DNA from 3 places in the Pseudomonas sp. NPDC089422 genome. Region 2 is predicted to be linked to each of the others. Evidence: predicted binding sites of a transcription regulator. Region 2 holds the regulator's gene; each other region holds the start of a gene.
What was found. Region 2 encodes FliA, which starts transcription of late flagellar genes. Its sites were predicted from a motif close to CTAAAGTTTNNNNNNNNNNNGCCGNTAA; they were not measured.

Region 1 (7,485 bases), on a different contig from region 2:
GCCATGAACACGAAGTGCCCGGCCCCTGCCAGCAAGCGATAGTCCGGGGTGATCGGCAGCTTGCGCGCCAGTTCCTCGGCATTGCGGTCTACCGCCACCAGCTGGTCGCTGTCGCCACTGTAGATCAGCGCAGGCACCTTCACCCCGGCCAAGGCATGGCGGCCGAACATCAGGCTCAGGGGAGCCATCAGCATCACCGCGCCTACCCGTGAGTCGGCCTTGGGTGCCAGCTCGCTGCGGTCGGCAATCAGCACGCCATGGGTCTTGCAGGCATCGGCATCACCTGGGCGCTCAAGGCAATAGCGGCGCAGGCGATCCAGGTCGGGTTGGGCGCCAGACAGGATCAACGCGGTTTCGCCGCCGGCCGAATAGCCGATCACACCGACCTTGCCGTCATTCAGGTAAGGGCCAAGCAACGTGTCTTCACGGGCGGCCGTGATGGCCTCGCTGACCTGCAGGGGCCGACCATACAGATTGCTCAGCGTGCCCAGGCGGCTGTGGTCCCGGGCATTGTCGCCCGGGTGCACCACCGCCACCACGACGAAGCCCTGGCGGGCCAGGGCGGTGGCCAGGTAATGCAGCGCCAGCGGGCTGCCGGTGTTGCCGTGCGACAGCACCACCAGCGGAAACTGCCCGAGCGCGACCGGGGCCTCTTCAGCGACGTCGATGGGGTAGCCGTCGATGCGGATATTGCGCGGTGCGCCATGGGACGGGTAGAACGCCAGGGCCTGCATCGGCCTGGCGTCGACCGGGTCGTCGAGTGTCATGTGATGCAGACCGGCCACCCACGGAGCGGCCTCGGCATGGGCCAACAGGCCACCGAGCAGCAATGCCAGCAAACAGCGGGGAGTGTTCATCGGTCAGCTATCGCGCAGCAGGCACCAGGATAGCGTCAGCATAGATCCGGCTTTACCACCGGGAGATGAAAAGTGGATGAAAAAACCGGCTGGCGCACGGGGCGCCAGCCGGTTTTTTTGTCGCCCGGCGATCAGGCCGCAGCGAACAGCTCGTTGGCAATCTGCGCCTGTGCGGCGTCGATGGCCTGGGTACGGTGTTCCGGGCCATAGGCCAGGCCGTGGGCACGGACAACTTCCAGGTCGGTGATACCGATGAAGCCGAGGAACACCTTGAGGAAGTCTTCATGACCCACGCCAGTCGGCTGGCCAGCGTGCAGGCCACCGGCGGTGGATACCAGCACCACTTTCTTGTTGCCGCACAGGCCTTCCGGGCCAGCTTCGGTGTAGCGGAAGGTCTTGCCGGCGACGGCCACGCGGTCGATCCAGGCCTTGAGCTGGGTCGGCACGCTGAAGTTGTACATCGGCGCGCCAATCACCACGGCGTCGGCGGCGAGGAATTCTTCCAGGGTTTCGGCGCTCAGCTTGGCTTCGAAGGCCTGGGCAGCGTCGCGGGCTTCTTCCGGGGTGCCGGCAGCCACCAGGGTGGCAGAAGAGAAGTGGGCGATGGCGTCGGCGGCCAGGTCACGGTAGACCACTTCGACACTTGGATCTGCGGCTTGCCAGGCTTCGACCACTTCGCGGCTCAGTTGGCGAGAGGCGGAATTGTCGCCCAGGATGCTCGAATCGATATGCAACAGTTTCATGGGACTCTCCTGTGAATGAAGACCGCGGCGGTGGGCGATCACGATGAAGAGAATCCTACCGGGATGCCGAATGGCTGAAAAGCCAGCAAAAATGCGTTAGTTTGTCCCACAGGTAGAACAGTGAGACAGCCCCATGCAAGACCTCAATGACCTTTTCTATTTTGCCCAGGTGGTCGAAGCCGGCGGTTTTGCTGCGGCCGGGCGCCAGTTGGGCATTCCCAAGTCGCGCCTGTCGCGGCGTATTGCCGAACTGGAAGAACGCCTCGGCACCCGCCTGCTGCAGCGCACGACGCGCCAGCTCAAGCTCACTGCCGTCGGCGAGCGCTACCTGCACCATTGCCAGGCCATGCTGCTGGAGGCCGAGGCCGCCGACGAGGTGGTCGCGAGCATGAGCAGCGAGCCGCGCGGGCGCCTGCGCGTGTCGTGCCCGGTAGCCCTGGCCCATGCGTTTCTGCCGGAGGTGATCAGCCGCTTCCTCGAACAGTACCCCCAGGTGCAGCTGGACATGGTCCTGCTCAACCGCCGTGTCGACCTGATTTCCGAAGGCATCGACGTCGCCCTGCGCGTACGCGACCTGGGCGACGAAGACCCGGCACTGGTGACCCGCCGGCTGCGCCAGGCGCAGATGCAGCTGGTGGCCGCCCCCGGCTTTGCCGACCATATCCGCGAGCCCGCCGAGCTGGCCACGCTGCCGGTGCTGGGCGCCGCCGAAGCCGACCGGCTGGTGCACTTCCGCTTGCTCGGGCCCAATGGCCGTCAGCAGGAGATCGCCCTGGAGCCACGCTTGGCCATTGACGATTTCGTCGTGCGCAACGCCGCCGTGCGCGCCGGGCTGGGCTTTACCGCCCTGCCCAGCATGTTCTGCGAAGAGGAGCTGGAACGCGGCGAACTGGTGAGGCTGCTGCCAGACTGGTCATTGCCAGGCGGCTACCTGCAGGCGGTCTACCCTCATCGGCGTGGCTTGTTGCCAGCCGTGCGGGCCTGGATAGACCACCTGGCGGCATCGTTCGAAGCGTGTGGGGAGCGTTATGTCTAAGCAAAAAATCACCGAGGATCAGGTGGCCGCGTTCTGCCTGAGCCTGCCGGGCGCGCGGGAAGACTACAAATGGGGCGGCATCCGGGTGTTTTCCGTGGCCGGCAACAAGATGTTCGCGGTGCTCGACCTGGCCGGGGCGGGGTTGTCGTTCAAGGTGGCCGATGAACTGTTTCTGGGCTATTGCGACCGGCCTGGCGTGCGGCCGGCGCCTTATCTGGCACGGGCGAAGTGGATCAGCATGGCGCCACCCTACCCCATGGGCCGGGATGAACTGTGCGACCTGCTGCAGCGCTCGCACCAGCTGGTGGTGCGACGGCTGCCAAAACGGCTGCAGGCAGGCCTGCTTAGCTGATCAGTTGAACGGCAGGAAACGGCTGCCCAGGAACAGATAGTCGAGCCAGAACACCTGGTGCAGCAGCACGATGCCCCAGAACACCAACTGGTAGGACAGTTTGCGGGTCTTGTGCCGGAACAGCTGCTGGGCAACCAGCGCGCCGGGCCAACCCCCCAGCAACTCGCTGGCATGCAGGACCTTTTCAGGCGTGCGCCAGGTGTCGCCCTGGGCCTGGCGCTTGTCCTGCCAGTACAGCAGCAGGCTGACCAGGCTGACCAGCGGGTACAACGCCAGTGGCACCCAGGTCTGCCCGTTCCAGCCCATCTGTGCCGCGCCAAGCAACGGCAACAGGCACAGCCCCCCCAGCAGCAACAGCTTCAGGCGCGCATTGCGCACGCCCGCTGTGCGTTGAGCGCCGCGTGGCGCCGTGTGCTGTGCCCGTGCCATGTCAGCTGTGCGCCGTCGACCAGTCGACCCAGCCGAACTGCCAGGTCGCCAGGATCAGCAGACCAAACACAATGCGGTACCAGGCAAAGGCCGCATAGCTGTGGTTGGCGATGAACTTCAGCAACGCCCGCACGGCAATCATGGCGAAGATGAACGAGGTCACGAAGCCGAGGGCGAACACCGGCAGGTCGCTCGGCTCGAACAGGTGGCGGTACTTGTAGCCCGAATAGACCGCCGCTCCGACCATGGTCGGCATCGCCAGGAAGAACGAGAACTCGGTGGCCGCCTTGCGCGACAGGCCGAACAGCAGGCCGCCGATGATGGTGGAACCGGAGCGCGAGGTCCCCGGGATCATCGCCAGGCACTGTACGAAGCCGATCTTCAGGGCATGGGTCCAGCGCATGTCGTCGACATGGTCCACCGCCACGGTGTGTTGGCGACGTTCAGCCCAGAGCATGATCACGCCACCGATTACCAGCGCCGTCGCCACGGTGATCGGGTTGAACAGGTATTCGTGGATCAGGTCGGCGAACAGCACGCCCAGCACCACCGCCGGCATGAACGCCAGCAGCAGGTTACCGGTGAAACGCCGGGCCTTCGGCTGGCTGGCCAGGCCGAACACCACTTCGAGGATCTTGCCGCGAAACTCCCACACGACTGCCAGGATAGCCGCCAGCTGGATGATGATGTTGAACGCCATGGCCCGTTCGCCACCGAACCCGATCAGGTCGGCGACGATGATCTGGTGGCCGGTACTGGAAATCGGCAGGAACTCAGTGAGCCCCTCGACCACACCTAAGATGATTGCCTGGAAGGCGGTCCAAAAATCCATTATTCCCCCGATGAAGCACTGCTGCTTGCAGGCTCCTTGTTCTTGGTTTGCTTGTGATTGCCGCACGCGGCGCGGCCTTTTTTACAGCGACTGCTGGGACCTGCGCCAGGGGAAACGTTCACCCCGGCTAAAGGTTTCATCTTGCGCGGCCGAGATCCTATCAAAGCGGCAAGGCAAAGGCTCGTGCGGCCTGCGGCAGAGTAACCGATAACTAGCACTTAGCCATTAGTCGAGTGCCTGCCGCCTGCAAAGCATGTTTCGATGCACCTGAATAAAAAGAACAAGGCAGGAGTGGATTCGATGAAGGCATTGCGGTCGATGTCGATCAGCCGTCGTCTGTGGCTGATTCTGGTGGTTGCGGTGGGCATGCTGGTGGTGCTTGGCCTGCTGATGCTGCGCCAGATCCATGGCGACCTGTACCAGGCCAAGGCGGAGAAGACCCGCCACGTGGTGCAGACCGCCGCGGGTGTGCTGGCCTACTACCAGGGCCTGGAAGCCGCCGGCACGCTCAGCCGCGAGGCGGCCCAGCAGCAGGCGCTACAAGTGGTGCGGGCGCTGCGCTACGACCAGAACGACTATTTCTGGATCAACGACCTCGGGCCGAAGATGATCATGCATCCGGCCAACCCCAAGCTCGATGGCCAGGACCTCTCCGCCATTCGCGACCCGGACGGCTTCGCCGTGTTCAACGAGATGGTCGCCCTCGCCCGCAGCCAGGGCGCCGGCCCGGTCGACTACCGCTGGCCCAAGCCGGGTGCCAGCGAACCGGTGGCCAAGACTTCCTATATCCAGCTGTTCCAACCCTGGGGCTGGATCATCGGCTCCGGCGTCTACGTCGATGATGTGCAGGCCGAATTCGCCCGCCAGTTGCGCGATGCCTCGCTGGTCGGCCTGTGCATCGCCTTGCTGATGGCCCTGGTGGTCAGGCTCATCGCCCGCAGCATTGCCCGCCCCTTGCAGGAAGCGGTGCAGGCCATGGGCAACATTGCCAGCGGCGAAAGCGACCTGACCCGCCGCCTGGACACCCACGGCCGGGACGAGATCACCCACCTGGGCCAGCACTTCAACCAGTTCAACGGCAAACTGCAAGGGGTGGTCGGCCAGTTGCAGGGCGCCGCCCACGCCCTGGCGCAGTCGGCCGGGCACGTTGGCGACAATGCTGGCGCCGCCGAGCAGCACAGCGCCCGGCAGTCGCAGCAGATGGACCAGGTGGCAACGGCGGTCAACGAGGTCACCTATGCCGTGCAGGATGTGGCCAAGACAGCCGAACAGGCCGCCGGTGAGATGCGCGCCGCGCAGCAGCAGGTGGTGCACGGCCAGCAGGCCATTCACGGCAGCCTGCAGCAGATCGACCGCCTCTCGGAAACCATCGAACAGGCCGTGCAGGTCATCCGTGATCTGGCCGGGCACAGCACCAGGATCGGCGGCGTGCTGGAGGTGATCCGCGCCATCGCCGAGCAGACCAACCTGCTCGCCCTCAACGCTGCCATCGAAGCCGCTCGCGCCGGCGAACAGGGCCGCGGCTTCGCCGTGGTCGCCGACGAGGTGCGCCTGCTGGCGCAACGTACCGCGCAGTCGACGGCCGAGATCCACACCATGATCGAGCACCTGCAAGGCCAGTCCGATGCGGCGGTCAAGGCCATCGACACCAGCAGCGAGGCTTCGCGCCAGACCGTGCAGCAAGCCCGCGAGGCCGGTTCCAGCCTCGATGCCATCAGCCAGGCGCTGCACAACCTCACCGCCCTCAACGCCTCGATCGCCAGTGCCACCTTGCAGCAGTCGCATGTGGTCGAGGAGATCAACCGCAATGTGCTGGACACCGCCGGCTTGTCGCAGCAGGCCGCCGATGCCGCGCGCCAGTCCAGTGATGCCGGTGCGGCCCTGGGGCAGTTGAGCGAGGAGCTTGAACAACTGTTGCGCCAGTTCCGGGTCTGAACCGGCCATGATCACCGGCCCGTGAGCGGGCCGGTCTGGTTGCGCGCTACACCTCTCGCCCTGCGCAAGCTACAATCGCCGCCCTTTGCCAACCAAGGATCGCCGATGTCCGGCCTCGAACTCATCGCCGCCGTGCTCGGCGTCACCGCCGTGTGGCTCACCGTCAAGCAGAACGCCTGGTGCTGGCCGATCGGCCTGGTCATGGTGCTCATCTATGGCTGGCTGTTCTACGAAGTGAAGCTGTACTCGGGCATGCTGCTGCAGCTGGCCTACGCCGTGCTGCAGCTATACGGCTGGTGGCAGTGGAAGCGCCCGGAGCGGGTCGAGGACGCTCGCCAGGTCTCGCGCCTGCCAGCCCGGGCACTGGTTGGCGGGTTGCTCGCAGGGCTGCTGCTGAGCGTGGCACTCGGTGCGGCAATGGCCGGCTGGACCGATGCCGCCCTGCCCTGGCTGGATGCCACGTTGACCGGCTTCAGCCTGGTCGCGCAACTGTGGATGGCGCAGAAGCGCGTGCAGTGCTGGCCGCTATGGATCGTGGTGGATGTGGTCTATGTCGGCCAGTACCTGCACCAGCAGCTGTACTTCACGGCCGGGTTCTTTGCCGTACTGACGCTGATCGCGGTACGCGGCTGGCTGGAATGGCGCCGTGACCCGGCCTTGGTGCACGCTTGAAAGTCCTGGTGCTGTGCGGCCCCGAATCCAGCGGCAAAAGCTGGCTCAGCGGTGAAATCCAGGCGCATTTCGGCGGCATCGTGGTGGGCGAGTACGTACGCCACTTCATCGACCAGGAATGTCGCGACACCTGCTATGCCGATATTCCCACCATCGCCCGCGGCCAATTGGCCTGGGAAGACCAGGCCCGTGAGCAGGCACCTGAACTGCTGATCCTCGATACCCACCTGCTCAGCAACATGCTGTGGAGCCATGCCCTGTTCGACGCTTGCCCGCCCTGGCTGGAACAGGCGTTGCTTGCCCGCCGCTACGACCTGCACCTGCTGCTCAGCCCGCAAGGGGTGGGGTGGGTCGCCGATGGTCAGCGCAGCCAACCGGAGCTTGCCGACCGCCAGGTGTTCTTCGATGACAGCCGCCGCTGGCTGGAGCACCATGGGCGACCGCTGCAGATCATCGAGGGAGACTGGCCACAACGCAGTGCGACGGCCCTGCTCGCGGTTCAGCGCCTGTTGCAGGGAAAACCCCCGCTCTGCCCTACCGAGTGTTAACCCCATGACACACCTGGCTGGGGCCAAGCCCCCGTTTCTGTGGGCTCCCAGCCATTTGTGGAGGCAGTGTCAAGGTGGTGA
Region 2 (7,485 bases):
AAGGCCAAGGTCGAAGCGCAGAAGGAGGCGCAGCGCCAGCAGGACCTGCTGCCGTCGCCGCAGCGCGCGCTGGAAACCAAGGAGCTGGGCTGGGACGACGTGACGCCGATCGACATGATCGGCCTGGAAGTCGGCTACCGCCTGATTCCGCTGGTCGACCGCAACCAGGGTGGCCAGCTGCTGGCGCGGATCAAGGGGGTGCGCAAGAAGCTTTCCCAGGACCTGGGCTTCCTCATGCCGACCGTGCACATCCGCGACAACCTCGACCTGCAGCCCAGCGCCTATCGCCTGACGCTGATGGGCGTGATTCTCGCCGAAGCCGAGATCTACCCGGACCGCGAGCTGGCGATCAACCCGGGGCAGGTGTTCGGCACCCTCAACGGTATCGCCGCGCGCGACCCGGCATTCGGCCTCGAGGCGGTGTGGATCGACATCGGCCAGCGCGCCCAGGCGCAGTCGCTGGGGTATACCGTGGTCGACGCCAGTACCGTGGTTGCCACCCACCTCAACCAGATCCTGCAGAAGCACTGCCACGAGCTGATCGGTCACGAAGAGGTCCAGCAGCTGTTGCAGGTATTGTCCAAGGCTTCGCCTAAACTTGCAGAAGAGCTGGTGCCTGGTGTCATTTCCTTGTCGGGGCTGCTCAAGGTCCTGCAGGCGTTGTTGTCAGAGCAAGTGCCGGTGCGTGACATCCGCAGTATTGCCGAGGCCATCGCCAACAATGCCAACAAGAGTCAAGATACCGCCGCGCTGGTGGCGGCAGTGCGCGTCGGATTGTGTCGTGCCATCGTCCAAAGCATTGTCGGCGTTGAGTCCGAGCTGCCTGTGATCACCCTTGAGCCAAGGTTGGAACAGATCTTGCTCAATAGTTTGCAAAGGGCCGGGCAAGGTCAGGAAGACGGTGTTCTTCTTGAGCCGAGCATGGCCGAAAAGCTGCAGCGTTCGCTGATCGACGCCTGCCAGCGCCAGGAAATGCAAGGCCAACCGGCCATTCTTCTGGTAGCTGGCCCGATCCGTGCCATGTTGTCGCGCTTCGGCCGCCTGGCTGTACCGAATTTGCATGTTCTGGCGTATCAGGAAATACCGGATAACAAGCAAGTCACCATCGTTGCCACAGTGGGCCCCAACGGCTGAGGTAGTGGGTTATGCAAGTCAAGCGTTTTTTCGCCGCCGATATGCGTCAGGCCATGAAGCTGGTTCGTGATGAGCTGGGCTCCGATGCCGCCATCATCGGCAACCGCCGCATCGCCGGTGGTGTCGAGCTGACCGCCGCGCTGGACTACAAGCTGTCCGCGCTGGCCCCGCGCGTGCCCAACGTCGAGCTGGAAGAAGAGCTGCGCAAGACCCAGTCGCGCATCGCCACTGCCCAGGCCGAGCTGGACAACCGCGCCGAGGCCAGCGAAGGCAACCGCCAATTGTTCGCCGGCCAGTCGCTGACCGCCGCCGAGCCATTGATCGAAGCGCATGTCGATGCCCCGGCAGCGGCTGCCGCGCCTGCTCCGGCCCCGGTCGACCCGCGCCTGTTCGACGCCATGCGCTCGGAGCTGTCGGGCCTGCGTGAGCTGCTCGAAGTGCAGCTCGGCTCGTTGGCCTGGAACCAGCTGCAGGGCAGCAAACCGGCCCAGGCCAACCTCTGGCGTCGCCTGCAGCGCATTGGCCTGTCCGGCCCGATCGCCCGCGAACTGCTCGACCTCACCAATGGCATCGAAGAGCCGCGCCAGGCCTGGCGCATGCTGCTGGCGCACCTGGCACGGATGATCGAAGTGCCGCAGGTCGAACCGATCGAAGAGGGCGGCGTGATCGCCATGGTCGGCCCGGCCGGCATGGGCAAGACCACCACCCTGGCCAAGCTGGCAGCGCGTTACGTGCTCAAGTACGGCCCGCAGAACCTGGCCCTGGTGAGCATGGACAGTTTCCGCATCGGTGCCCAGGAGCAGCTCAAGACCCTGGGGCGCATCCTCAACGTACCGGTGACCTACGTCGATCCGGGCCAGTCGTTGGCCGCCGCGCTGGAGCCGCTGCTGCGCAAGCGCGTGGTGCTGATCGATACCGCCGGCCTGCAAGCCAGCGACCCGGCCCTGCGCATGCAGCTGGAAACCCTGGCCGGCCGTGGCATTGCCGCGAAGAACTACCTGGTGCTGGCCACCACCAGCCAGAAGCAGGTGCTGACCGCTGCCTACCACAGCTACAAGCGCTGCGGCCTGGCCGGATGCATCCTGACCAAACTCGATGAAACGGCGAGCCTCGGCGACGTGCTGAGCCTGGCCATCAGTCATGAACTGCCCGTGGCCTACCTCACCGACGGCCCGCGCATTCCTGACGACCTGCACCTGCCGCGCCCGCACCAGCTGGTGACCCGCGCGGTGAACGTGCAGCTGCAGGACGAGCCCAGCGAAGAGGCGATGGCCGACATGTTCGCTGATCTCTACCACAACCCGCGGCGCGCAGGTTGAGGATGAAGCGTATGCAAAGTACCTACATTCCGGGGTTGGCAGTGCTACCCCGCGTGTGGCTTGGGTCCAAGCGAGACAAGGTAAACAACGAACATGGGTAGCATGCATCCCGTACAGGTGATCGCCGTCACCGGTGGCAAAGGTGGCGTCGGCAAGACTAACGTTTCAGTGAACCTGTCCCTGGCGCTGGCCGAACTCGGCCGCCGGGTGATGTTGCTGGACGCCGACCTTGGCCTGGCCAATGTCGACGTATTGCTTGGCCTCACCCCGAAACGCACCCTGGCCGATGTCATCGAGGGGCGCTGCGAGCTGCGTGATGTGCTGTTGCAGGGGCCTGGCGGTGTGCGCATCGTGCCGGCCGCCTCCGGCACCCAGAGCATGGTGCACCTGGCCCCGGCCCAGCATGCCGGGCTGATACAGGCCTTCAGCGAGATCGGCGACAACCTCGACGTGCTGGTGATCGACACCGCTGCGGGTATCGGTGACTCGGTAGTCAGCTTCGTGCGCGCGGCGCAGGAAGTGCTGCTGGTGGTGTGCGACGAGCCAACCTCGATCACCGACGCCTACGCGCTGATCAAACTGCTCAATCGCGACTACGGCATGAACCGTTTCCGTGTGCTGGCCAACATGGCGCAGAGCCCGCAGGAAGGGCGCAACCTGTTCGCCAAGTTGACCAAGGTCACCGACCGCTTCCTTGACGTCGCCCTGCAATACGTCGGCGCCGTGCCGTATGACGAGAGCGTGCGCAAGGCGGTGCAGAAACAGCGCGCGGTGTACGAGGCTTTCCCTCGCTCCAAGTGTGCCCTGGCCTTCAAGGCCATCGCGCAGAAGGTCGACAGCTGGCCGCTGCCGGCCAACCCGCGCGGCCACCTTGAGTTCTTTGTCGAGCGCCTGGTGCAACCCACCAGCGCAGGACCTGTGCTATGAACGCGAGCGGCTTCAAGATGTACAGCAAGGCGTCGAAAGACGCCCAGTTCGAGCTGGTGGAACGCTACGCGCCGCTGGTCAAGCGCATCGCCTACCACTTGCTGGCACGCCTGCCGGCCAACGTCCAGGTCGAGGACCTGATCCAGGCCGGCATGATCGGCCTGCTGGAAGTGGCCAACAAGTACGACGCCAGCAAGGGCGCCAGCTTCGAAACCTACGCCGGCATCCGCATCCGCGGGGCGATGCTCGACGAGGTCCGCAAGGGCGATTGGGCACCGCGTTCGGTGCACCGCAATACGCGCATGGTCAGTGACGCGATGCGCGCCGTGGAAGCAAGAACGGGCCGCGACGCTAAAGATCATGAAGTTGCTGCCGAACTCCAATTGAGTCTCGATGATTACTACGGGATCCTGAACGATACCTTGGGCAGCCGCCTGTTCAGTTTCGACGACCTGTTGCAGGACGGCGAGCACGAAGGGTTGCACGAGGACGGCGCCAGTGGCCAGGTCGAGCCGTCGCGCGATCTGGAGGACGAGCGCTTCCAGGCTGCCCTGACCGATGCGATCGCCAACCTTCCGGAGCGTGAGCGCCTGGTGCTGGCGCTGTACTACGACGAAGAGCTGAACCTCAAGGAAATCGGTGAGGTGCTGGGGGTCAGCGAATCGCGTGTCAGCCAGTTGCACAGCCAGTGTGCCGCGCGCCTGCGCAGCCGCCTGGGGGAATGGCGGGCGCGTTGAGCCAAGGGTCGTTGCAGTCGTTTTCTACGTTGTACCGAATTGAATGAATACGCGTGCTCGGGGCCGAGCGCGTTTGAGACTGCTTGGAGGTCTACTTGAACAAAGATATGAAAATCCTCATCGTTGACGACTTTTCGACGATGCGGCGGATCATCAAGAACCTGTTGCGTGACCTGGGCTACACCAACACCGATGAAGCCGATGACGGCACCACCGCGCTGCCGATGCTCGAAAGCGGCCATTACGACTTCCTGGTGACTGACTGGAACATGCCTGGCATGACCGGTATCGACCTGCTGCGCAAGGTCCGTGCCCACGATCGCCTGAAGACCATGCCGGTGCTGATGGTGACCGCCGAAGCCAAGCGCGACCAGATCATCGAAGCGGCCCAGGCCGGCGTCAATGGTTACGTGGTCAAGCCGTTCACCGCCCAGGTGCTCAAAGAAAAGATCGAGAAGATCTTCGAACGCGTCAACGGCTGAGTCACGTCAGGGGGCGCCATGGAATCAACACAGACGTCTTTGGGGGAGTTCGAGTCGACCCTGAAGAAACATGCTCAGGAGCTGGTCGAGAGCCTGGAACGGGGCCGTTTCGGCGACGCGGTGCAGCTGATTCATCAGCTCAACCAGACCCGCGACCGTGGCCTGTACCAGGAAGTCGGCAAGCTCACCCGTGAACTGCACAGCGCGATCGTCAGCTTTCAGATCGACCCGCGCATGCCGCAGGCCGAGGAAGTCTCGCAGATCACCGACGCCACCGAGCGCCTGTCCTACGTGGTCAAGCTCACCGAGGGCGCTGCCAACCGCACCATGGACCTGGTGGAGGAGAGCACGCCGGTGCTCAACGAGCTGGCAGCCGAGGCGCAAGGCCTGAGCGTCGACTGGCAGCGCTTCATGCGCCGCGAAGTCGCAGCGCCGGAGTTCCGCGACCTGGTCAAGCGCGTCGACAGTTTCCTGACGCTCAGCGCCGAGGGTAACCGCAAGGTCGCCGGCCACCTCAACGACATTCTGCTGGCCCAGGACTATCAGGACCTGACCGGCCAGGTGATCAAGCGCGTGACGGCGCTGGTCACCGAAGTGGAAAGCAATCTGCTCAAGCTCGTGCTGATGGCCAGTCAGGTCGACCGTTTTGCCGGTATCGAACATGACCACCAGCAGCTGCGCGCTGAAAAAGATCAAGAAAAACATCCGACTCGGGGTGAAGGTCCGCAGATTCATGCCGATAAGCGTGAAGACGTTGTGTCCGGTCAGGACGACGTCGACGATCTGCTGTCCAGCCTGGGTTTTTAAGGAGCACGTTTAATGAGCTTCGGCGCCGATGAAGAAATCCTTCAGGATTTCCTGGTAGAAGCCGGCGAAATTCTTGAGCAACTGTCCGAGCAACTGGTCGAGCTGGAAAGCCGGCCCGACGATGCCGACCTGCTCAATGCGATCTTTCGCGGTTTCCACACTGTAAAAGGGGGCGCCGGCTTCCTTCAGCTGAACGAGCTGGTGGAATGCTGCCACATTGCCGAGAACGTGTTCGACATCCTGCGCAAAGGTGAGCGCCGGGTCGACGCGGAACTGATGGATGTGGTGCTCGAAGCACTGGACACGGTCAACAGCATGTTCGGCCAGGTGCGTGAGCGCAGCGAAGTGACCCCGGCCACGCCGGAGCTGCTGGCGGCCCTGTCGCGCCTGGCGGAACCTGCCAGCGCCGACGCCCCGGCAGCGGTGGTCGAAGCTGCGCCGGAGCCGGTGGCTGCCGAGGCGGACATTACCGACACCGAGTTCGAGCAGCTGCTCGACTCGCTCGACGCGGTCAAGGCCGAAGCGGCCGCAGCCGAAGAACAGCTGCAGGGCGAGACCCTGGGCGGCGCGGGTGACGACATCACCGACGCCGAGTTCGAATCGCTGCTCGATCAATTGCATGGCAAGGGCCAGTTCTCGCCCGAAGTGGCCGCCACCGAAGCGCTGGTCGATGGCAGTGCGCCGGTGAGCGACGAGATCACCGACGAAGAATTCGAGTCGTTGCTGGACCAGTTGCACGGCAAGGGCACCTTCCAGGCCGATGCCTTGCCGGCTGCCACCGCTGCAGTGGAAAACGTTGTCGCACCCGCCAGCAGTGACGAGATCACCGAGCACGAGTTCGAAGCGTTGCTCGACCAGTTGCACGGCAAGGGCAAGTTTTCCGGTGAAACCGATGCTGCCGAAGCGCCTGTCGCCGTGGCTGCGCCGGTTGTCGCCAAGGCCGAAAGCACACCGGTCGCCCGGCCAGCCCCGGCTGCGGCTGCTGCGGCCGCTGCCAAACCTGCCGCGCCTGCCCGCAGCCCGGCCCCGGCCGCGGAAAAGCCTGCCAGCGAAGCGGAAACCACCGTGCGTGTCGACACTGCGCGCCTGGACGAGATCATGAACATGGTCGGCGAGCTGGTGCTGGTGCGTAACCGCCTGGTGCGCCTGGGCCTGAACAGCGGCGACGAGGCCATGTCCAAGGCCGTGTCCAACCTCGACGTGGTCACCGCCGACCTGCAGACCGCGGTGATGAAGACCCGCATGCAGCCGATCAAGAAAGTCTTCGGCCGCTTCCCGCGCCTGGTCCGCGACCTGGCTCGGCAACTGAAGAAAGAGATCAACCTGGAGCTGGTCGGTGAAGAGACCGACCTCGACAAGAACCTCGTCGAGGCCCTGGCCGACCCGCTGGTGCACCTGGTGCGCAACGCGGTCGACCACGGTGTCGAGATGCCGGACGAGCGTGAAGCCTCCGGCAAGGCCCGGACCGGCCGTGTGGTGCTGTCGGCCGAGCAGGAAGGCGACCACATCCTGCTGTCGATCTCCGACGACGGCAAGGGCATGGACCCGAACATCCTGCGCGCCAAGGCCGTGGAAAAGGGCCTGATGGACAAGGACGCCGCCGACCGCCTGAGCGAGTCGGACTGCTACAACCTGATCTTCGCCCCGGGCTTCTCGACCAAGACCGAGATTTCCGACGTGTCCGGCCGCGGCGTCGGCATGGACGTGGTGAAGACCAAGATTTCCCAGCTCAACGGCTCGATCAACATCTTCTCGGCCAAGGGCCAGGGCTCGAAGATCGTCATCAAGGTGCCGCTGACCCTGGCGATCATGCCGACCCTGATGGTGATGCTGGGCAACCAGGCGTTCGCTTTCCCGCTGGTCAACGTCAACGAGATCTTCCACCTCGACCTGTCGCGCACCAACGTGGTCGACGGCCAGGAAGTGGTGATCGTGCGCGACAAGGCGCTGCCGCTGTTCTACCTCAAGCGCTGGCTGGTTCAGGGCCAGGTGCACGAGGAGCAGCGCGAGGGCCATGTGGTGATCCTGTCGGTCGGTACCCAGCGTATCGGCTTCGTGGTCGACCAGCTGGTGGGCCAG
Region 3 (7,485 bases), on a different contig from region 2:
GCAACTTGGGTGTGCAGGCCTGGCTGCAGGCCCGTTTTGGTGCGCCGTTCCATGATTTTGCCGGCTCGGTGGTGGTGCATGCCATGGGCGGCTGGCTGGCGCTGGCGGCGGTGCTGTTGCTGGGTGCGCGGCGCGGGCGTTATCGCGACGGCCGGCTGGTCGCCTTCGCACCGTCGAGCATTCCGTTCCTGGCGCTGGGCTCGTGGATCCTGATCATCGGCTGGTTCGGCTTCAACGTGATGAGTGCCCAGACCTTGCAGGGCGTCAGTGGCCTGGTGGCGATCAACTCGCTGATGGCGATGGTCGGCGGCACCCTTGCGGCCTTGCTGGCCGGGCGCAATGACCCGGGCTTCCTGCACAATGGGCCGCTGGCGGGCCTGGTGGCGATCTGTGCCGGCTCTGACCTCATGCACCCCATCGGTGCGCTGGTCACCGGTCTGGTGGCGGGGGTGCTGTTCGTCTGGAGTTTCACGGCCGCGCAGAACCGCTGGAAGATCGACGATGTGCTCGGGGTCTGGCCGCTGCACGGCTTGTGCGGCCTGTGGGGAGGCATTGCCTGCGGTGTGTTTGGTCAGACGGTGCTGGGTGGTATGGGCGGGGTCAGTCTGATCAGCCAGCTGTTGGGCAGCCTGGCGGGCGTGCTGGTCGCGCTGAGCGGTGGTTTTGCCGTGTACGGCCTGATTCGCCAGCTGCATGGCCTGCGTTTGAGCCATGAGCAGGAGTTCCAGGGCGCAGACCTGTCGCTGCACCGGATCGGTGCCACCAGCCAGGATTGAGCGGGGTCAGGTGCAGAGGGGGCAGGACAGACTTAGAATAAGTCTCTTCCTACAGCCAAATCGGGTCTCGCCCTCCATGCTGCCTGAATGCCAACTCTTCGGTACCGTCGGGTGCCACTTGTGCGAAGTGGCCGAAGCCGTGCTGATGCCCTTTGTTGAACACGGCTTGCTGATCGAGTTGGTCGACATCGCCGATGACCAGGCGTTGTTCGAGCGGTACGGATTGATCATTCCGGTGTTGCGGCGCAGCGATACGTCGGCAGAGCTGCACTGGCCATTCGATGCCGAACAGGTCGTGGCCTTCCTCGCCCAGTGACGGGCAGAGTGAATGCTTGCCCTCGTGCATGGACTGCAGGCCAGAAATGAAGATGACGAACCGTTGAATGGTCATCGGTACTTTTGCATCTTCATCGAGAGCCCCGCCATGCAGATCACGCCACATTTTACCTTGGAAGAACTGATTGCTTCGCAAATGGCCGCGAGAGAAGGGTTGGACAACACCCCTACGCCTGAAGTCCTGAGTAATCTGCGCCTGCTTTGCCAAACGCTCGAGCAGGTCCGGGTGTTGTTCGGGTGCCCCGTCATCGTCAGCAGCGGATACCGCAGCGCAGCGGTCAATGCGCGCGTCGGCGGGGCGCGAGGCAGCCAGCACGTGAAAGGCCTGGCTGCGGATTTCACGGTGATCGGCGTCGACAACCGGGAAGTGGTCAAGCAGATAAGCGAGAGTGATGTGGCGTTCGACCAGTTGATCCTGGAGTTCGACCGCTGGGTTCACCTGTCGGTGTCAACCGCCGCACCGCGCCGCGAGGTGCTGACGATTCGCAAGGGTACCGGCTACCTGCCAGGCTTGCAGTGACGTTCGAGCCGATTGACGCAGCGGTGCCGCTCTTCGTATGCTGTATATAAATACAGTATAGGGGTGGGCCCATGCTCAACGTCGAGCAACTCAAGTACAGCGTCAACCGCATGCCGGTAGAGCGGGTGTGCGACGCTGTACTGGAATTGCGCCTCGAAGGCCTGGTCACCGATGACCGCACGCCGTTCGGCAAGGTGCATTTCAACACGTGTTTTGCCGAGATCGAGGCCTTGTTCCAGCGTGCCGGTTACCACCGGGGGCTGGATGTCGTGGGTTACCAGGGCCTGGTCTATGCGCTCTACGATCCCGGGCGCTGGGAGCCCGTGCAGGTATTGCGCTGGTTGAAGGCGCATAGCGAGGGGATGGTCGAGGCTGGTTGAGGCGCCGGGCTTGGGGGATAATGTTCGGCTTTGATTGCTCGAGCCCTGCCATGACCACGCCTTTCGACCCCGCCCACCAGCAAGCCAGCACGGTCTGCCTGCCACCCGGCAACTGGGCGACGGTACTCGATTGCCTGTGCGACCATTTCAAGGCCATCGAGCGCGCGCAGTGGCTTGACCGCTTCGCCCGCGGCCGGGTGCTCGATGCCGAGGGCAGGGCAATTGCTGCCGACTTGCCTTACCGTCGCGGCATGCGCCTTCACTATTTTCGCGAGGTGCCTAACGAGCGACCGATTCCGGTGCAGGAAACCATCCTGCACGTGGATGAGCACGTGGTGGTGGCCGACAAGCCGCATTTCCTGCCGGTGACGCCAACCGGTGAGTACGTCGAGCATACCCTGTTGCGCCGTCTGATCCGGCGCCTGGACAACCCGCACCTGGTGCCGTTGCATCGCATCGACCGGCACACTGCCGGGCTGGTGCTGTTCTCCGCCAATCCGCAGACGCGCAGCGCGTATCAGCGGTTGTTCCCGGAGCGGCGGATCGACAAGCGCTATCAGGCCATCGCGGGTGCCTTGCCGCAGCATGCGTTCCCCCTGGTGCACAAGAGTCGCCTGGTGCATGGCGAGCCGTTCTTCCGCATGCATGAAGTGGCAGGGGAGGCCAACAGCGAGACCTTTGCCGAAGTGCTGGAGAAGCATGGCGAGTTGTGGCGCTACGGGCTGTCGCCGATAACGGGCAAGACGCATCAGTTGCGTGTGCACATGGCGGCGTTGGGGGCGGGGATCTGCAATGACCCGTTCTATCCCGAGTTGCTCAAGGAACAGGACGACTATCAGCGGCCTTTGAAGCTGCTGGCGCAGAGCTTGCGATTTGCCGATCCGTTGACCGGCGAAGAGCGCTACTTCGAGAGCCGGCTGACACTAGACTGGTGAGGCGCCTGTGCGCGATCTGTGTAGGCGCGGCCCGGCAAGGCCGCTCCTACAGTAACCGCGCAGGCAGTGGCCTTTAGCGGTTGAACCGCTCCACCAGCGAATACTGACTGCCGGCAGTGCTGGTCAACTCTTCGCTGAGCAGCGCCGAGTGTTGCGCCTGCTCGGCTGTCTGGTCGGCCAGCTGGGCGATGGTGCTGATGTTGCGGCTGATCTCGTCGGCCACTGCAGTCTGCTCTTCGGTGGCGGCGGCAATCTGGGTCGCCATGTCAGTGATATTGGCCACTGCTTCGCTGATCCCGACCAGTGCCTGATCGGCCTGCATGACACGGTCGACGCCTTCCTGGGCCTGGCGGTGGCCGGTTTCCATGGTCAGCACGGCGTTGTTGGCCGTCTGTTGCAGCTTGGCGATCAGGCCGTGGATCTGCCCGGTCGATTCGGCGGTGCGCTGGGCCAGCTGGCGTACTTCATCGGCGACCACGGCGAAACCACGGCCCATCTCGCCAGCACGGGCCGCTTCGATGGCGGCGTTGAGCGCCAGCAGGTTGGTCTGGTCGGCGATGCCCTTGATCACATCGACCACGCCACCGATCTCGTCACTGTCCTTGGCCAGTTGGGTCACGGTCTGGCCGGTTTCGCCCACGGCGGTCGACAGGCGCTCGATGGCCTCACGGGTTTCCCCGGCGATCTGCCGGCCTTGGCTGGTCAGGCGGTTGGCTTCCTGGGTGGCGTCAGCGGTGCGTTGCACGTGGTTGGCCACTTCCTGTGTGGTGGCGGCCATCTGGTTGACGGCGGCGGCAACCTGCTCGGTTTCCACGCGTTGCCGCTCCAGGCCCGAGGAGCTCTTGTGCGCCAAGGCATCGGACTGGCGGGCCTGGTCGCTGAGGTGCTCGGCGCTGTCCTGCAGGCGGGTCAGGCAAGTCTTCATGCGCGCATCCTGGCTCAGCATGGCCATCTCCAGGCGTGCCTGTACACCACGGCTGTCGGTGTACATCTGCGCGATCAGCGGGTCGGAGGTGGTTTGTTCGGCCAGGCGCAGCAGGCGTTTCAGGCCGCGTTGCTGCCAGCTCAGGCCGAGCAGGCCGAGCGGTACCGACAGGCCGGCGGCCAGTGCGAAGCCCCACGAGTGGCCGAGCCAGTTGCCAATCAGGAAGCCGACCTGGCTGATCAGGATGAACGGCAGCCAGTCCTGCAGCACCGGCAGCCAGCGATCACGGCGCGGGATGGCAGTCTTGCCATCGTTGATGCGCTGGTACAGGGCCTCGGCACGGCGGATCTGCTCGGCGGTCGGTTTTACGCGCACCGACTCGAAACCGACGACCTGGTTGTTCTCGAAAATCGGTGTGACGTAGGCGTTGACCCAGTAGTGGTCGCCGGATTTGCAACGGTTCTTGACGATGCCCATCCACGGCAAGCCTTGCTTGAGGGTTTGCCACATGTGGGCGAACACCGCAGTCGGCACATCGGGGTGGCGCACCAGGTTGTGGGGTGCGCCAATCAGCTCTTCGCGGGTGAAACCGCTGATCTCGACAAACGCATCGTTGCAGTAGGTGATCACACCCTTGGCGTTGGTGGTGGAGATCAACCGTTGTTGGGCAGGGAAAGTCCGTTCCCTCTGGGTAATCGGCTGGTTGTTGCGCATGAGCTGAATAGTCCGTAAGGCTTTCGACAGGTATCGGCAAGCCACTGGTTTTGTTGAATGGATATTTAAATTACTTGATCTGAGGCAATTGGCCATCATCGCGATTGCGTTAAAGGCAATCGCCGTCCAGCGCTGAGAAGGTGGCTTGTTTGCCCGAGTTCATGACCGATAGCTGACAGTTCGGGCCAATGATGACCGACCGGCCATCAAAGTGCTACTGGCAAATGGCAGACTTTTCTTGTGGGCATGCGCCTCCAGCGCCGCAGGCGCGGCGCTGGAGGCAACAGGGCACTAAACGGTTCAGGAGGTCAGTTGCGAATCATCTGCCGCAGCACATAGTGCAGAATCCCTCCTGACTTGAAGTATTCCACCTCGTTAAGGGTATCGATCCGGCAGAGCACTTCGATCTGCTGCTGTTGCCCATCTTCGCGGGTGATCCGCAGCGGCAGGCTCATGCCGGGTCTGATCTGCGCGCCACTGAGGCCCAGCAGGTCGATCTGCTCCTTGCCGGTCAGCCCCAGTTGCTTGCGATCCTGCCCGGCCCTGAACTGCAGTGGCAGCACGCCCATGCCCACCAGGTTGGAGCGGTGAATGCGCTCGAAACTCTCCGCCAGCACTGCCTTGACCCCCAGCAGGTTGGTGCCTTTGGCCGCCCAGTCGCGGCTCGAGCCGGTGCCATATTCCTGGCCGGCGATCACCACCAGCGGTGTGCCTTCGGCCTGGTAACGCATGGCGGCGTCATAGATCGACAGCTTCTCGCCGCTGGGCACATGCACCGTGTTGCCACCTTCCTCGCCCGCCAGCATCTCGTTGCGGATGCGGATATTGGCGAAGGTGCCACGCATCATCACCTCGTGGTTGCCGCGCCGCGAGCCGTAAGAGTTGAAATCCCGTGGCTCCACGCCCTTGCTGCGCAGGTAGCGCCCGGCCGGGCTGTCGGCCTTGATGTTGCCGGCCGGGGAGATGTGGTCGGTGGTCACCGAGTCGCCCAGCAAGGCAAGGATGCGTGCACCCTGAATGTCCTTGATCTCGGGCAGCGGCCCGCCGATGTCATCGAAGAACGGTGGGTGCTGGATGTAGGTGGAGTCGTCCTGCCACACATAGGTCGCCGCCTGCGGTACCTCGATGGCCTGCCATTGCGCATCGCCGGCGAAGACTTCGGCGTATTCCTTATGGAACATGGCCGTGTCGACCTTGGCCACGGCGTCGGCGATTTCCTGCTGGCTTGGCCAGATGTCGCGCAGGTATACCGGCTGGCCGTCCTTGCCGGTACCCAGTGCATCCTGGGTCAGGTCGACACGCACGCTGCCGGCCAGCGCGTAGGCCACCACCAGCGGTGGCGAGGCCAGCCAGTTGGTCTTGACCAGCGGGTGCACGCGGCCTTCGAAGTTGCGGTTGCCCGAGAGGACCGAGGCGACCGTGAGGTCGGCACTGCCGATGGCTTTTTCGATGGCATCGTCCAGTGGCCCGGAGTTGCCGATGCAGGTGGTGCAGCCATAGCCGACCAGGTCGAAGCCAAGTTGGTCGAGGTAAGGGGTAAGTCCTGCGGCCTTGTAGTAATCGGTCACCACCTTGGAGCCGGGGGCCAGCGAACTCTTGACCCAGGGTTTGCGCTGCAGGCCTTTTTCCAGGGCCTTCTTCGCGACCAGGCCGGCCGCCATCATCACGCTGGGGTTGGAGGTGTTGGTGCACGAGGTAATCGCCGCGATCACCACGGCGCCGTCGCGCAGGGTGTAGGTCTGCCCGTCATGGCTGTAGTCGATTTCGCCGGCCTGATCGGCGTTGCCGACCGCCACGCCGCCACCGCCTTCACTCTCCAGGCGGCCGACCTCCTTGGCCAGCGGCTTGGGCTGCAGTTCGATGAAGTGGTCGAAGGCCTGGCGGACCTGGCCCAGGGCGACTCGGTCCTGTGGCCGCTTGGGCCCGGCCAGGCTGGCCTCGACGTCCTGCATGTCCAGGGCCAGCGTGTCGCTGAACAGCGGCTCCTGGCCAGGCAGGCGCCACAGGCCCTGGGCCTTGCAATACTGTTCGACCAGTTGCACCGTTTCGCTTGGGCGGCCGGACAGGCGCAGGTAGTCGAGGGTGACCTCGTCGGCCGGGAAGAACCCGCAGGTGGCGCCGTACTCGGGTGCCATGTTGGCGATGGTCGCGCGGTCGGCCAACGGCAGGTCGGCCAGGCCGTCGCCGTAGAACTCGACAAATTTGCCCACGACACCTTTCTTGCGCAGCATTTGCGTCACGGTCAGCACCAGGTCGGTGGCGGTGATGCCTTCGCGCAGCTTGCCGGTGAGCTTGAAGCCGATCACTTCGGGGATCAGCATCGACACCGGCTGGCCGAGCATGGCCGCTTCTGCTTCGATGCCGCCCACGCCCCAGCCAAGCACGCCTAGGCCGTTGATCATGGTGGTGTGCGAGTCGGTGCCGACCAGGGTGTCGGGGAAGGCATAGGTGCGGCCATCGGCCTCGCGGGTCCATACCGTGCGCCCTAGGTATTCCAGGTTGACCTGGTGGCAGATGCCGGTGCCCGGTGGTACCACGCGGAAGTTGTCAAATGCACTCTGGCCCCAGCGCAGGAAGGCATAGCGCTCGCCATTGCGCTGCATTTCGATGTCGACGTTCTGGGTGAAGGCCTGTGGCGTGGCGTAGCGGTCGACCATTACCGAGTGGTCGATGACCAGGTCCACCGGCGACAGCGGGTTGATCCGATGCGGGTCGCCGCCGGCCTTGGCCATGGCGGCGCGCATGGCGGCCAGGTCGACCACCGCCGGTACGCCGGTGAAGTCCTGCATCAGCACCCGCGCCGGGCGATACTGGATTTCGCGGTCGGAGCGGCGTTCCTGCAGCCAGCCGGCGAGGGCGCGCAGGTCATCGGTGGTGACGGTCTCGCCGTCTTCCCAGC

Region 1: ACIPZ8_RS26435 (methyl-accepting chemotaxis protein) is a predicted target of FliA. The motif match lies at 4,378-4,405, and genes of this name have one in related genera.
Region 3: ACIPZ8_RS00160 (methyl-accepting chemotaxis protein) is a predicted target of FliA. The motif match lies at 4,696-4,723, and genes of this name have one in related genera.

The regions. Positions count from the first base shown of each region.
Region 1 is NZ_JBIVHW010000019.1:56,571-64,055, forward strand. Features, by position in the region: gene ACIPZ8_RS26405 (alpha/beta hydrolase family protein) at 1-857, opposite strand, end outside; gene ACIPZ8_RS26410 (FMN-dependent NADH-azoreductase) at 989-1,600, opposite strand; gene ACIPZ8_RS26415 (LysR substrate-binding domain-containing protein) at 1,734-2,636, shown strand; gene ACIPZ8_RS26420 (MmcQ/YjbR family DNA-binding protein) at 2,629-2,988, shown strand; gene ACIPZ8_RS26425 (DUF1294 domain-containing protein) at 2,989-3,417, opposite strand; gene ACIPZ8_RS26430 (undecaprenyl-diphosphate phosphatase) at 3,419-4,249, opposite strand; gene ACIPZ8_RS26435 (methyl-accepting chemotaxis protein) at 4,550-6,184, shown strand; gene pnuC (nicotinamide riboside transporter PnuC) at 6,290-6,856, shown strand; gene ACIPZ8_RS26445 (AAA family ATPase) at 6,853-7,404, shown strand.
Region 2 is NZ_JBIVHW010000005.1:255,609-263,093, reverse strand. Features, by position in the region: gene flhA (flagellar biosynthesis protein FlhA) at 1-1,134, shown strand, start outside; gene flhF (flagellar biosynthesis protein FlhF) at 1,146-2,453, shown strand; gene fleN (flagellar synthesis regulator FleN) at 2,547-3,380, shown strand; gene fliA (RNA polymerase sigma factor FliA) at 3,377-4,117, shown strand; gene ACIPZ8_RS11860 (chemotaxis response regulator CheY) at 4,225-4,599, shown strand; gene ACIPZ8_RS11855 (protein phosphatase CheZ) at 4,618-5,406, shown strand; gene ACIPZ8_RS11850 (chemotaxis protein CheA) at 5,419-7,485, shown strand, end outside.
Region 3 is NZ_JBIVHW010000001.1:28,166-35,650, forward strand. Features, by position in the region: gene ACIPZ8_RS00135 (ammonium transporter) at 1-776, shown strand, start outside; gene ACIPZ8_RS00140 (glutaredoxin family protein) at 853-1,092, shown strand; gene ACIPZ8_RS00145 (D-Ala-D-Ala carboxypeptidase family metallohydrolase) at 1,201-1,632, shown strand; gene ACIPZ8_RS00150 (transcriptional regulator) at 1,704-2,012, shown strand; gene ACIPZ8_RS00155 (pseudouridine synthase) at 2,063-2,947, shown strand; gene ACIPZ8_RS00160 (methyl-accepting chemotaxis protein) at 3,021-4,586, opposite strand; gene acnA (aconitate hydratase AcnA) at 4,895-7,485, opposite strand, start outside.